Regions from separate parts of the Streptomyces sp. NPDC030222 genome, predicted to be linked through region 3. Evidence: riboswitches for the same ligand, from Rfam matches in the RefSeq annotation. Region 3 holds a riboswitch; each other region holds the start of a gene.
What was found. Region 3 has a riboswitch for cyclic di-AMP ahead of ACZ4Z5_RS13335 (C40 family peptidase). Riboswitches for the same ligand answer to the same signal wherever they lie in the genome.
Positions count from the first base shown of each region.

Region 1: another riboswitch for cyclic di-AMP. It lies ahead of ACZ4Z5_RS04735 (M23 family metallopeptidase); the one in region 3 lies ahead of ACZ4Z5_RS13335 (C40 family peptidase).
Region 2: another riboswitch for cyclic di-AMP. It lies ahead of ACZ4Z5_RS09290 (M23 family metallopeptidase); the one in region 3 lies ahead of ACZ4Z5_RS13335 (C40 family peptidase).

Region 1 is NZ_JBVICA010000002.1:466,403-469,668, reverse strand. It holds gene ACZ4Z5_RS04740 (PrsW family intramembrane metalloprotease) at 1-512, shown strand, start outside; gene ACZ4Z5_RS04735 (M23 family metallopeptidase) at 732-1,784, opposite strand; cyclic di-AMP (ydaO/yuaA leader) riboswitch at 1,795-1,931, opposite strand; gene ACZ4Z5_RS04730 (PP2C family protein-serine/threonine phosphatase) at 2,222-3,266, opposite strand, start outside.
Region 2 is NZ_JBVICA010000005.1:105,600-108,865, forward strand. It holds gene ACZ4Z5_RS09285 (M16 family metallopeptidase) at 1-1,170, shown strand, start outside; cyclic di-AMP (ydaO/yuaA leader) riboswitch at 1,403-1,567, shown strand; gene ACZ4Z5_RS09290 (M23 family metallopeptidase) at 1,581-2,414, shown strand; gene ACZ4Z5_RS09295 (GntR family transcriptional regulator) at 2,780-3,266, shown strand, end outside.
Region 3 is NZ_JBVICA010000007.1:178,600-181,865, forward strand. It holds gene ACZ4Z5_RS13325 (DUF6328 family protein) at 83-604, opposite strand; gene ACZ4Z5_RS13330 (VOC family protein) at 824-1,213, opposite strand; gene ACZ4Z5_RS13335 (C40 family peptidase) at 1,347-1,823, opposite strand; cyclic di-AMP (ydaO/yuaA leader) riboswitch at 1,827-1,989, opposite strand; gene ACZ4Z5_RS13340 (hypothetical protein) at 2,323-2,628, opposite strand; gene ACZ4Z5_RS13345 (ATP-dependent Clp protease proteolytic subunit) at 2,634-3,266, opposite strand, start outside.

The sequences.
Region 1 (3,266 bases), on a different contig from region 3:
GGGCGCGCTCCATGGCGCGTGCCTTCGCGGCCCGCACGTACGGCGGCACGGCGGCGGCGAACGCGGTCGGCGAGTACGAGGCGTGCGCGACGGCGCTGGCGTTCCTGCGGCACCGGGCGCGCCGGGAGTCTCCGGGCCCGGACTTCACGGCCAGGGAGCAGGAACTGCTGCACCACCTGTGGCACCGCAGGAACGTCGCCGGCCCGGCACTGGCGTACGCGGCGCAGGCCTCGGGCCGGGTCGTGTTCCCGGGGTCGCTCCCGCCCGCGTTCCCGGCGCCCCATGGCCGGCCGGCGCCGTACGCCCGGCCCGCGCCCTACTCCCAGCCGGTGCCCGGCCGGTACGCACCGTGGCAGGCAGGACAGGCGCCGGGCCCGTTCCCCGACCAGGGCGCGTCACATCCGGGCCCGTTCCCCCACCAGGGCCCGTCACATCCGGGCCCCTACCGGAACCCGGCACCGCACCCGGTACCGCACGGCCACCCGGGAGGGAATCCGTATCTGCGGGACTGACGTCCGCACCTGCGGGCCGGAGTGGGGGTGCCGCTCAGACGCGGCCGGAGTACCGAAAAGCCCGGGACAACCGACAAGCCCGGGACGACCGAGGATCCGGGGACGACGGAGGATCCGGGGACGACGGAGGATCCGGGGACGAAAAGACCGGCAGCCCAGGCGTCGGGGGGAGTGCGCCAGGGCTGCCGGGGTTCGAGGGCGGGGCTCAGTGCGTACGGATCAGGGGGTGAGGCCCTTGCTGCGCATCCAGGCCATCGGGTCCAGGGTGCTGCCGCCGGACGACTTGACCTCCATGTGGAGGTGCGGGCCGGTGACATTGCCGGTCGCGCCGACGCGGCCGATGGTCTGGCCGGTGGAGACCTGGCCGGAGGTGACGGTCATGGAGGACAGGTGGCAGTACCAGATCTCCGTGCCGTCGCTGAGCTCGAGCACGATCCGGTAGCCGTAGGCGCCGGACCAGCCGGCCGACTTGATCGTACCGCCGTGCACGGCCTTGACCGGCGTACCGGTCGGGGCGGCGAAGTCCAGTCCGGTGTGGTAGCCGGAGGACCACATGGACCCGGACTGACCGTAGGTGGAGGTGATCGTGTACGAGGAGGTGGGCAGCGAGTAGCTCGCCGCGAGCTTGGCGAGACGCTCGGCCTCGGCCTTCTCCGCAGCGGCCTTCTCGGCGGCCGCCTTCTCCTCGGCGGCCTTCTTCGCCGCTGCTTCCTGCTTCGCCTTGGACTCGGCTGCGGCCTTGTCGGCGGCGGCCTTCTCCGCGGCCTCGGCGGCCGCGGCCTCCGCGCTTGCCTGCTGCTGCTCGGCCTGCTGGAGGATCCGGGCGCGCAGTGCCTCACCGGCGTCGGTGCTGCCCTGCTTGATGTCCGCGTCGGTGACTCCGGCGGAGGTGAACGGGGTGGCGGCGACGACCTCGTCCGGCTTGGGTGCCGCCTTGCTGTCGTCCTCGAGCAGGGAGCCGATGCCCGGAATGGACTCGGCGTCCGGGAGGTCGGGCAGCGAGATGGAGACCGGGGGCTTGTCCTGCGCGGTGGCGAGGCCACCCGCGCCGACGGCCGCGATCACACCGACGCCGAGGACTGTGGAGCTGCGGGCCAGACCGCCGCGCTGCTTGGCGACCCGGTGCCTGCCGCGGACGGGCCTGACGGTCTCCGCGGAGGGGTTCCACTCCTCCCACGTCTCGTTCTCGGCCGGGCCGGTCCCGTAGACGGATGCGAGGGACGCGGAACCGGCGAGAGCCGTGGGGGCTTCGGCAGGCCTGTTGGACGCCACGAAGGCGCGCTCCTTTCCTTCCCTTCGCCTACCGGGTTAGCTGACGGGTTCGGAGCAGGAAGGTCTCCTACGGGCCTCGAAAGGCGCCCGATTCACCCCAAGTTGGTGGTTCCCCGGTTCCCTTGCGGGATTCGGCGCATGTGCGCACGGTGCCGTCCGGCGACGGCTGGGACGACCGCGCTGCGTTATCGAACGTTAATAGACAGCGGGGTCCGATTCCAAGCGCTTCCCAGTGATCGTTAAGAGCTTGGGCCTGAACTTATCCGGACATACACTCTCAGATGCGGTCGAGTTGACGGTAATTCAGTTGCGCATCCACCCCGCCAGTTCCTGACGGTGCATCAATTGTTATGCGCACGGGTGCCACGCGATTACGGAGCGTGGCAACGATGCGGGGCGGGGGTGGCTGCGCACCAGCAACTGCGGCACCACGGACGTCATGGGGCTGCGGGGATCGCCCTGCCCCGGTCCGGCCGCTGTTCCGCCGGGCTCGCCACCGCCAGCAGCGCCATGTCGTCCGTCGAATTGCCGCCTGTGTACTGGTTCACATCGCCGACGAGGACGTCGAGGAGGTCCTGCGGTCCGTCGAAGGTCCGGTCGGCCAGCCGGGCCTGCGGATCGTAGAAGTCCCCCCGCTCGTCCCGGGCCTCCGACAGGCCGTCCGTGTAGAACAAAAGCGTCGAACCAGGTGGAAAGGGTGTCTCGTCCGTCCGGCCCGACCAGGAGACCAGCTCCGACATTCCCAGTGGCAGCGCCGGCTCGGTGGGCGCCAGCACGGTCAGCGTCCCGTCCGCGTGGAGCATCAGCGGCTCCGGATGCCCGCGGTTCACCAGGCGTACGACGGACCCGCCCGGCGGGATCTCCGCCAGGACGGCCGTGGCGAAACCCTCGGCCTCCTCGGTCCTGGACCGTCGCGTGCCCTCCCGGCCGAGCGCCTGCTCGAGCCGGCGCGCCACCGCGTCGAGGCTGCTCTCCCGCGCCGCGGCCTCCCGGAACGCGCCGATGAGGACGGCCACCGCCGCCACCGCCTCCATGCCCTTGCCCCGTACGTCCCCCAGGACCAGCCGCACCCCGAAGGGGGTGTCCTGCACCGCGTACAGATCACCCCCGATGAACGCGTCCTCCTGCGCCGCCTCGTACCGCGCGGCGACCCGGAGTCCGCCGATCCGGTCGAGCGGGGTCGGCAGCACCGCCCGCTGGGCCGTCTCCGCGATCACCCGTGCCGAGGCCAGCCGCTCCCCGCTGCGCCGCACCACCCGGTTGATCACCATGGCGAGCACCGCCACCGTCACCACGGTCGACAGCTCCGTCGCCCACTCCGCGCGGGCTTCCGGACCGTGCAGGAAGGCCAGCAGCAGCACGGCGAGCACCGAGGTCACGCCGGTGACGACCGTGACGAGGAACGAGAAGAACGGTGCCGCGATCAGCGGAGCGGCGGAGAAGAAGGGGGCGGCGGTGACTTCGGCCGGGGTGGCGAGGTCG
Region 2 (3,266 bases), on a different contig from region 3:
GAGGGCACCGAGAAGCGGTCGGCCGAGGACTTCGCCGCCGAGCTGGAGCGCTGCGGCGCCACCCTCGACGCACACGCCGACCACCCGGGCGTGCGCATCGCCCTGGAGGTGCCGGTCTCCCGGCTGTCCAAGGCGCTGGGCCTGATCGCCGAGGCGCTGCGCGAACCGGCCTTCGCCGACAGCGAGGTGGAGCGGCTGGTCCGCAACCGCCTCGACGAGATCCCGCACGAGACGGCCAACCCGGCCCGCCGTGCCGCCAAGGAACTCTCCAAGGAGCTCTTCCCGGAGAACTCCCGGATGTCCCGCCCGCGGCAGGGCAGCGAGGAGACGGTGGAGCGCATCGACGCCGCCATCGTCCGCGCCTTCTACAGCGACCACGTCCGCCCGGCCACGACCACGGTCGTGGTCGTGGGTGATCTGACCGGTACGGACCTGGACGCGATCCTCGCCGACAGCCTCGGTGCCTGGACCGGTGACAAGGCCGAGCCACGGCCCGTGCCGCCCGTCGTCGCCGACGACACCGGCCGCGTGATCATCGTGGACCGCCCGGGCGCCGTGCAGACCCAGCTGCTGATCGGCCGTGTCGGCACGGACCGGCACGACCGGCTCTGGCCGGCCCAGGTGCTCGGTACGTACTGCCTCGGCGGCACCCTCACCTCCCGCCTGGACCGGGTGCTGCGCGAGGAGAAGGGCTACACGTACGGCGTGCGGGCCTTCAGCCAGGTGCTGCGCTCCGCGCCGCCGGCGTCCGTCACGGGGCCGGCGGGCGCCGCCATGCTCGCGATCAGCGGCTCGGTGGACACCCCGCACACCGGCCCCGCGCTCCAGGACCTGTGGACGGTGCTGCGGACCCTCGCCGCCGAGGGCCTGACGGACGCCGAGCGCGATGTCGCCGTGCAGAACCTCGTCGGGGTCGCCCCGCTCAAGTACGAGACGGCGGCAGCCGTCGCCGGCACGCTCGCCGACCAGGTGGAGCAGTACCTCCCGGACGACTACCAGGCGCAGTTGTACGCCCGCCTCGCCGAGACCGGCACGGTCGAGGCGACCGCCGCCGTCGTCAGCGCCTTCCCGGTGGACCGTCTGGTGACGGTCCTGGTGGGCGACGCGGCGCAGATCGAGGAGCCCGTCAAGGCTCTCGGCATCGGTGAAGTCTCCGTCGTCAGCGGCTGATTGACGGTCCGTCGGCTCCCGCCGGCCGACCGGACTGCCCGCTGTGCCGGCGACCGGGCCCCGGTGGACGACGTCCACCGGGGCCCGTCGTTTGTCCGTTTTGTTGCGGAGGCCGCCTGTCTGCCCTGTGGCGTGCGCTACAAAAGACCGTGTCTGTTTGGTGATTAAAAGGTGACCCGTCTAGCGTCGGTGGAGCTGTTCGTCCAATGCACCTCGTCGCAGCCGCGGCACCGGACAGCCATCGCCGAATCCCCGTACGGCGCGAGCCAGGGGAGCCGGGGACCCAACTGCGCGTCCCCTGGGGTGAATCGGGTGCCTTCGCCCGCGGAGGCAGCCGTAGGAGACCTTCCTTCTCCGAACCCGTCAGCTAACCCGGCAGGCGACAGGGAAGGAAAGGACCAGCTCTCTTCATGGCGTTCACCCGTGCCACCGGGAAGCACCGTCGCCCGAGCCGTATGACCCGCAAGGGTGCGAACATCGCAGGCATTGCCGGAATCGCGACCACCGGCGTCGTCGGCACCCTTGCCTCCCCGGCGCTGGCCGTCGACGGTCCGGCTCCGGTCACCGTCGAGGACACGGGGCTGTCCCAGGCGCTCGTCATCGACGACTCGCTGGCCACCGAGATCGACGCCCAGGCCGACGCGCAGGAGCAGGCCGCCGTCCAGGACCACGCCGCGGTCCTCGCCAAGGCGGAGGCCAAGCGCAAGGCGGAAGCCCAGGCGAAGGCCGAGGCCCGGGCCAAGGCGGAGCGCGCGGCCGCCGAGGCCAAGGAGCAGCGGGACGTCGGGACGCGCGCCGCCCGCGCGGCGGAGCGCACCAGCCTCTCCGGAAACTTCTCGGGGTACGTCTCGCCGGTCGCCGGTTCGTACGTCAGCACCCAGTACAAGGCCGGCGGTGCGGCCTGGTCCTCCGGCAGCCACACCGGTGTCGACTTCCACGCCGCGTCCGGCACCTCGGTCCGCGCGGTCGGCGCCGCCACCGTCGTCGAGGCCGGCTGGGGCGGCGCGTACGGCAACAACGTCGTCCTGAGGATGGCGGACGGCACCTACACCCAGTACGGCCACCTGTCGTCGATCTCCGTCTCGGTCGGCCAGCAGGTCGCCGCCGGCCAGCAGATCGGTCTGTCCGGCTCCACGGGCAACTCGAGCGGCCCGCACCTGCACTTCGAGGCGCGCACCAGCGCGGAGTACGGCTCCGACATCGACCCGGTCGCCTACCTGCGCAGCCACGGCGTCGCCCTCTGACGCACGGCCTCCGCCTCGCCCCACCGGTCCAGGGGCACGCATGGCCGAAGACCCCGGCGCTCCGTCCGCCGGGGTCTTCGTCGTGTGCCCCCCGCGGTCGCGTCCCGTGGGTAGGGCGTCGTGTGGATAGGGCGTCCTGCGTGTCGGGCGAGCCGCGGGCCGGGCGTCCTGCGGGTCAGGGTGTCCCCGTGGGGGATTCGCCCGCGGGGCCGCAGCCGGACGGACGTCCCGGGTCCCCGGCATCGCGATGGCCAAAACATTTCCAGAAATCATCGAGTCCTTCGGAAATTCCCGCACCCTGCAATAGAGTCGAGGAAACGGTGGTCTGCGACCGCGTTTCGCGGGGATTAAACGGAGGTTCGGGCATGCGCATTCCGGCGCATTCGGTATGCACGGCCATCCGGGACGACATCGTCGCCGGGGTCTTCGAGCGCGGCAGCCGGCTGACCGAGGAACTGCTCGCACGCCGCTACGGCGTCTCACGGGTCCCGGTGCGGGAGGCCCTGCGCACGCTGGAGTCGGAGGGTTTCGTCACCACCCGCCGGCACGCGGGGGCGTGCGTCGCCGAGCCGACCGAGCGGGAGGCCGCCGACCTACTGGAGGTCCGCATGCTGCTGGAGCCGCTGGGTGCCGCGCGGGCCGCGCAGCGGCGCACCGAGGCCCACCTCAAGGTCCTGCGCGGTCTGGTCAGGCTCGGCCAGGAGCGGGCCCGCAGCGGTCAGAGCGAGGATCTGCGGTCCCTCGGCGGCTGGTTCCACGAGACGCTGACCCAGGCCTCGGGCAGTCCCGGGCTGATCGCGCTGCTCACCCAGCTCCGCCACAAGATCGCGTGGATGTACTCCGTCGACCAGT
Region 3 (3,266 bases):
CGCTGCCAGCCACCCCGCTCGGTGACCGGCTGGGCAGGGCCACGCGCGGCATGGGCGGTGGAACGTGTCGGCGGGGCGGCGCTCACCGCTCTGGGGCCGACCCTGGTGGCCGGTCCCGCGATGCTGTGATGAGCCCCCGCCCGATCAGCCTCGGCAGCACGCCCCACAGCGCTACGAACAGCAGGACGGTGCACAGCCCGCATACGATCCCCCAGGTCCGGCCGAGCGTGACGTCCACGACGAGCAGGACCGAACCCGCGAGGGCGAGTGCGAGGACCGCCATCCCGAAACGTGCGAGTTGCGACGAGACCACCACGATCTGTGGTTTGGCGCCCTGCTGGAACAGCATGCGGTGCACCGCGGCGGGCGCCGTGAGCAGCGCCGTGGCCACGACTGCCAGCAGCAGGGTGACCACATAGGTGGTGACCTGGTAGCTGTCGAGGGAGGGGAAGCGCTGGGTGAACGCGAGCGTCAGCAGGAAGGCGAAGAGGATCTGCACACCCATCTGCGTGACGCGCAGTTCCTGCAGCAGCTCGTTGAAGTTGCGGTCGGCGCGTTCGAGGCGGGTTTCGTGCCGGCTTCCGCGGGGTTCGTCGTCAGCCATACGGTGACGGGTACCCCGCAGTGATGCAGAGATGGGTGCCTGGCGCCGATGATTCCACCGGATGCGGCGCGAGGGGTCCGCGGCGCGTCCCGGGCCATGTTTCGTGGTGCGGACCGGGCCGTGTTCACGTGGTGCGGGCGGGGCCACGTGCCCCGTGGTGCGGGCCGGGCCGAGTCCCGCCGCGCCGCGGACCGGACCTCGGACGTCGAGGACCGGACCTCAGACCAGGCCGCGCTCCGCCGCGCTGCGCTCGACGCAGAACTCGTTGCCCTCGGGATCGGCCATGACGACCCAGCCCAGGCCGTCGTCGGTGCGCCGGTCGTCGACGATCCGCGCGCCGAGCGCGCCGAGCCGGGTCACTTCCGCGTCCCGGGTGCCGGTGGGCGGCTGGATGTCGAGGTGGACGCGGTTCTTGACCGTCTTGTCGTCGGGCACGCGGATGAACAGCAGTCCGGGCGCCTCCGGCCGGTCCGATTCGAGCAGGACCTCGTCGTCCTCGGGCTCCGAGTCCACCAGCGGATAGCCGGTGAGGGCCGCCCAGAACTCGGCGACCCGGTACGGATCGCGTGCGTCGAACGTGATGTGGCGTACGGGGTTGAGGCCTGACACGGGACTCCTCGGGGAACGCGGTCGTCGGTGACGGATCGTCACGGCCGCTGGGCGAACAGGGCGGACGTTCCGCAACGGACCGCGGGGACGGCTCGGGCAACCGCCAACGTACCGTCCCCGCCTGCGCGTCGGGCTAGCGTACGCGTCCGTAGAGGACCTTGGAGGACCAGATCTTCTCCAGCTTCACATGGGAGCCGGTCTTGGGAGAGTGCCAGATCCTGCCGTTACCGGCGTATATCCCCACGTGGTAGACGTGCCCGCCGGAGTGGAAGAAGACGAGGTCACCGCGCTGTCGGCTGGACGCCGAGATATGCCGCGTCCTGTTGTACTGCGCCTGGGCGGTGCGCGGCAGGGACTTGCCCGCCTTCTTGTACGAGTAGAGCGTCAGGCCCGAGCAGTCGAACCGGTTCGGTCCCGCGGCGCCGTACTTGTAAGGGGAACCCTTCTTCGACGCGGCGACCTGGAGCGCCTTCGTCGCATGGGCCGTCACGGCGTGGGCCTCGGTCGCCCCTCCGGGTGCCACGATGGTGGCGCCCACGGCGGCGAGTGTCAGAGCGGAAGCGGCACCGGCTCGGGACAGCAGGAACGGAATGTTGATCTGCGCAGACATGCGCAACCCTTCGTCAGCCGCCTGTGAAGGATGACCTGTCGGGTTCGGGCAGGCGAAGATGCCCGGCCGCTGGCGCGGCTTCACCCCAAGGGACGGCGTACTTCCCGTCCCGTCGTGCTTGGGTCCTCCACTCCTGCCGATGCAATCGAGTCGACCTGAATCCGGGACGGCGGCAGGACTCGGCGTCCGCCCGGACCGCCCCGCCGCGGTGGCGGGGGCTTGTCGTCCCAGGGATCTTGACTCATCACTTGCCGGATTTCCGAGTCGAAACGGCGGTTTGTGAGGCTCCTCACGACTGATCCGTTCGAGTGGACAGGGGCGATTCGGGACATCTCGCAGAGGGTGTGACCATGGCTGTACCAGCACTGGAGCCAAGTGTTCCGCTTCCCGATCGCCCAGGCCGCGCAAGTCGACTGGCACAGAATCAGAAGCTATGCAATCACTCGTTCGGAGGAATCAGGCTGGTGCATCTGAGCGAACCCCGAGTCCACGGCGCGATTCAACTCGCCGAAGAGGGCGGCACGGTGAGCCGTGCCGCTCTCCGCTCCCCGTCCAACACCCGCAGGGCTTGTGCCAATGTGACGGTATACAGATGTGACTCGCCGCGCTCATGCATCAGGGCGAGCGCGTCCCGCAGCGCCGCCGAACGGCCGACGAGCGCCTGCGCCGCCCGGAGCGCATGGTAGGTGTCCGTCCCGCGGGCGGGGTTGATCCGGCCCAGCAGGTCCACCACTTCGAGATACCGGTCGATGACATCGCCCTCGGCGCGGGTCAGGGCGGGCAGGCGAGGGAGCTCGGGCACCACCTGCCTCACCGTCCGCCGAGCGGGCCCGACGCGGGCTTCCGGCTCGTCATGACCGCGTCGATCAATCCGTAGGCGCGGGCGGCCTCAGCCTCGAACACCGTTGTGCGGTCGAGGACTTCGGTGACCAGGTCCGGGCTGCGCCCCGTGTGGCGCCCCAGCAGTCGGGCGACGGTCGCCCGCCCGCGCAGCAACTCCGCGGCATGGACCTCCAGATCGGACGGGGTGCCGTGCAACGGCTCCTCGAGAGAGGGCTGCTGGAGCACCACCCGGGTACTGGGCAGCGCGAAGCGCTTGCCGGGCGTGCCGGCTGCGAGCAGCACTGCCGCCACCGAGCCGCACTGGCCCAGGCAGACCGTCTCCACGTCGCAGGTGACGAACTGCATCGTGTCGTGGATCGCCGTCATCGCCGTGACCGAACCGCCCGGCGCGTTGATGTAGAGCGAGATGTCCCGGTCCGCTGCGGCGTGCTCCAGATGCATGAACTGGGCCATCACGTCGTTGGCGACGGCGTCGTCGATGACGGTGCCGATCACGACGATCCTCTCCTGGAGCAGCTTCGAATACGGGTCGAGGGTGCGGACTCCGTTCGCGGTGCGCTCCGTGAACTCCGGCAGGACGTAGCGGGCGGCGGGACGGTT